2 regions of the Phocaeicola coprocola genome follow, and region 2 is predicted to be linked to the other one. Evidence: riboswitches for the same ligand, from Rfam matches in the RefSeq annotation. Region 2 holds a riboswitch; the other holds the start of a gene.
The links. Region 2 has a riboswitch for cobalamin ahead of ACDG22_RS07880 (ABC transporter substrate-binding protein). Riboswitches for the same ligand answer to the same signal wherever they lie in the genome.

Region 1: it holds a riboswitch for cobalamin, as region 2 does, so the genes downstream of both, ACDG22_RS03040 (ISAon1 family transposase N-terminal region protein) here and ACDG22_RS07880 (ABC transporter substrate-binding protein) in region 2, are expected to answer to the same signal.

What each region holds. Positions count from the first base shown of each region.
Region 1 is NZ_JBGKGM010000001.1:703,116-705,321, reverse strand. Features, by position in the region: gene ACDG22_RS03045 (ISAon1 family transposase) at 1-529, opposite strand, end outside; gene ACDG22_RS03040 (ISAon1 family transposase N-terminal region protein) at 495-881, opposite strand; cobalamin riboswitch at 1,080-1,279, opposite strand; gene ACDG22_RS03035 (flavin reductase family protein) at 1,406-1,915, shown strand; gene ACDG22_RS03030 (tetratricopeptide repeat protein) at 1,928-2,206, opposite strand, start outside.
Region 2 is NZ_JBGKGM010000001.1:1,916,260-1,918,465, reverse strand. Features, by position in the region: gene ACDG22_RS07885 (iron ABC transporter permease) at 1-204, opposite strand, end outside; gene ACDG22_RS07880 (ABC transporter substrate-binding protein) at 224-1,360, opposite strand; cobalamin riboswitch at 1,495-1,715, opposite strand; gene ACDG22_RS07875 (potassium/proton antiporter) at 1,806-2,206, shown strand, end outside.

The DNA of each region.
Region 1 (2,206 bases), 1.2 Mb from region 2:
CGTTCTTCCGCTTAGCTTCTTCCATTTCCTCATTGGCCTGCTGTATGGCATCCCAACGGTGTTTGATGCGTAATTCCTGCACAGCATCACAAGCTAATCTCTGAATGTGAAAACGGTCTATCACACGGCTGGCTTCAGGAAATGCAGTCCGTACAATCTTGCGCATGGAGTCTGAAAGGTCAAGTGTCACTTCTTTAACGGCATAACGGCTTTCCTCGTCAATTCGTTGCAGTACAGCTATTACATCCTCTGATTTAGTTCCTGCCACGACAGCTACCAGGGAGCACTCTCTCGTACAGGCATCACGGTTGGTTACAAAGGTGTAAAGTTCACCGTTGGAGAGTGAGGTCTCGTCAATCGCCAGATACGGTCCCATATTTTCCGGAAACAGCATCCATTCACCGGCATGGGATAACTGTTCCCAATTACGATATCCGCTGAGAACCTCCTTGTACTGTTTTTCAAATGTATGACCATCTATATGATAGAATTCCTCAAGCGTACGGCAGGTCACTGGGGATGTCTCCATACGTTTCTTTTAAAAAAGCCCCAAATTCTTTGGAGTATCTGGTTCCCTTGGCTACAACATCGAGGTCGATGGGAATACTGAAACTTTTACCTGTGCGCAAGTCCGTCCAACGACGACGTCTGATCTTGAGGATTACCTTATGGTCCCGTATGGGAAAGTCTGTCACATTAACAGCTTCCATAAAACCTTTGGATTCAAAATGTTCGTCATTGCTTAACTTGGAATTCATCTTTTCATCCAGACTAATATGAATCTCTTGAGAGGTTTGTTCAACTCCAGAGATAAGAAAGTAATCTAATATCTGAGCCGGCAACACGAGGCTGGCTAGCATATTCAAATAATCGTTTTTCATAATGCGAAGTAAGCAATACTTTACGAGTATAAAAAATAATCCCCACTAAATTTCTACTGACCCACTATCTAACTTATTTTGTGCATGTACGGGTGCACACATGTTTATACCCCACACCAGCAGGGTAAACATTACTGAATAGCAAAGTTTATTAAGCATTATGTAAAACGTTCAACCGTCCTATCCCCCGAGTTCGGTTAATTAATAAAAACGATGGCAGGTCTTCTGACTGACTCACACGCTTTGACACCTTCCCGGTTTTATCCAGTGGCAATGAGTAATTGTCAACGTGCTTGATGAGCTTCACAGCAGCGGGACTGTTCGGGACTTTCACCCGATTCCCTTTTAATCCGTCGGGTCGAAACAACCTTCCGGAACCAATCGATGGCAAAGATAATTTATTTTTCTGAATTTTAATACAGTTTTTTTGTTTTGAAAATGTTTTTGTATTAAGAACTCTTTTGTCGGAGAATACCGATAATTTTAGTAGTTTTGTCTGAATGAATCATTAAATATATGCATGTATGAAAGAAATAAATGTATCGGAACTGAAAGATAACATGTTCGACGCTATCAGTAAGGAATGGATGCTGGTAACGGCCGGAACACAGGAAAAGTTTAACATGATGACGGCAAGCTGGGGCGGAACCGGTGTTTTGTGGGCAAAGCCCGTAGCCTTTATTTTCATCCGTCCCGAGCGTTATACCTACCAGTTTATTGAAGAGGGAGAAACGCTTACCCTGTCTTTCCTGGGCGAAGAGCATAAAGATATACATAAAATCTGTGGTTCCAAATCTGGGCGCGACATTGATAAGGTAGCGGCTACCGGACTGAAACCTTTTGCCACTCCCGAAGGAAACATTGCCTACGAGCAGGCACGTATGGTACTGGAATGCAGAAAACTGTATGCCGATATGATAAAGCCCGAGCAGTTTATCGATGCCTCACTGGTAAGCCGCTGGTACGGCGAAGGACATGGCGGATTCCATAAAATGTATGTCGTAGAGATAGAACATGTATGGGTGAAAGAGTGAGCATAATGCTTGTCAGAATTCCATGATAAACTCATCCAGCGAATCGTTTTCGTCCATACCCATCTTGTCGTGTTTGAGGCGGTTTTTCCGTTTCTTCAAGGCGACCTTATTGGTTTCGAGCAGGTAAAGCATGTTGCTGTTTGAGATGCCGATTTTGATAAGGCAGCAAAGCGAGATGTCCGCCTTTGTCAGTGTCGGGAACTTTTTCCAAAGCCGGTCGGTAAAGTTGTTGTAGCAGATGTTTATAACTTCCGCCAGATTGTCCTGTTCCTCGTCGGAGAGCACTACCGA
Region 2 (2,206 bases):
AAGCAGAGCTGTGATACACTGAGGAACACGCGACTCCCATACGATAAACTGCCAGCTGTCTTTTTCTACTTCTCCGCCAAAAAGGATGTTTGCTACGGCTTTCACCGGAATATCTACCGAACCGAAAACCAGATTGGCTGCCATAAGCAGCACAATCATTACAGCAAGTACACAACCATATATATATCCTCTATTTGTCTTCATGCACACACTTTCTGAGATATCACTCCGCTAAATTAGTAAAATATCTTGGAGTATAATCTTTCAAGATATCAGGATGAAATACTTTTACCAAATCCTTGAGCAACAATTCTGGATGAAAAGGTACTTCCTCATAAAAAGAAATGCGGCTGGTATTACATCCATATACCCGACGATTGCGGAACGCATCAAAATTGGCATATGGCGCATAGTCACTCTTCAGTTCTCTATAAGTTTTATCCACCTGCTGATTGTATTTTATCAGCCAGAAATCGGCGTGCTGTCCTTTATCGAATACTGTTTCAAAAGCCAAAGAAGCAGAACCGCTTTGAGGAATATCGGCAAATATATACCGTGCCCCCGCATCGGCATACAGTTTTGCCATTGTACTGTTTCCCCCCGGCACATACCATGTACCACCGGTTTTCAGTTCTGTAATGACAGTCGGTTTCGGTGTTATGTCTTTCACTTGATTCCGGAGTGAAAGATAGGCCTCCTCTACCCCAGCAAACAAAGAGTCTGCCTCAGCCTCTTTTCCAAACAGCAACCCATAAAAACGTACCCATTCGGCACGCCCCAATGCTGAAGTTTCCATATAGTCGGCACATTCAAGAATCGGTATATTCAGCTTTTCTATACGTCCGTAACCACCACTGTTTTCGTAAGGTGAAAGCAAGATACCGTCGGGATGCATGTCTATCACTTTCTCTATGTCCGGATTCATACTGCTCCCCGCATCGGTTATTTCTTTTTTCCGACAACTTTCCAATATAGCAGGAACACGGATGTACTGCAAATCACATACTCCTTTTATTTTATCCAGTGCGCCCAACTCCTGTAAAAGTCCGCAGTGCACAGACGAGAATATCAGGGAGTTTGATAAAGGAACCCGAACAATTGTACCCTCCGGCAAGGATGAAGGACACGAATCCTGTTTATTGACCAACAAATATGTATGCAACGTTTTCAGTGTGTCCCAGGGATTACGCAGGGTAACCTGAGTATAATGCTGGTATTTTACAATTTGCAGATTCTCTGCATAGCGTAAATTCAGTGTATCACCTCCTTCTTGCATAAAAGAGGTCTTGCTCTTTCCGTTACAAGCGGAAAACAGCAAGACCATAAGTACTATATGGGCAGATAGTATGTATTTCTTCAGTTCATTTGCCATGATTATAATAATTTATCGGTCTACAATAAACAAAGCAATATGAGAAATAATCATTCTCACATCAGCTTCCTCAATATTAACATAGTAAAAACATAGTTCTTGCTACTCTTTCCTCGAGAGCACAAGCATGATTTCGTTTTGCAGGTCTTCTGACTTACTCCGGTTTGTTATGCCTTCCCACTTTCTCAAACAGAAGAAAGCAGTGACCTGAAGTAGTAAACAAACCTTTACAAAGGAGCTTACAGCAGCGGGACTGTCCGGGACTTTCACCCGATTCCCTTTTCATCCGTGGCCTCGCATATACCAATCGGAAGCCCGACGGAACAAAACTGTGACAAATATATGCAATAAGTACTTATAATGCAATAAAAGGTGAACCAAAATCCAATTTTATTTGTTTACTTTGTGTTTATATTAAAAGTTGATATCATCTATGATTACTGCAGAAAATATTTTACTAGTCGGGTCTATTTTAATCTTTACAAGTATTCTAATCAGCAAAACCGGATATCGTTTCGGTATCCCTACCCTGCTGTTATTCCTGCTGGTAGGTATGGCTTTCGGCAGTGACGGTCTCGGCATTCAGTTCAACAGTGCTTCAGACGCTCAGTTTATCGGCATGATGGCACTCAGCATCATCTTGTTCTCGGGAGGAATGGATACCCGATACGCCGATATCAAACCAGTCTTAAAACAAGGTATACTGCTCTCTACTGTGGGAGTATTGGTCACCACACTGCTTACCGGATTGTTTATTTTCTTCCTTTCGCATTACACGCATGCCAACATAGAACTTACTCTGATGGTTTCTTTGCTGCTTGCTGCAACCATGTC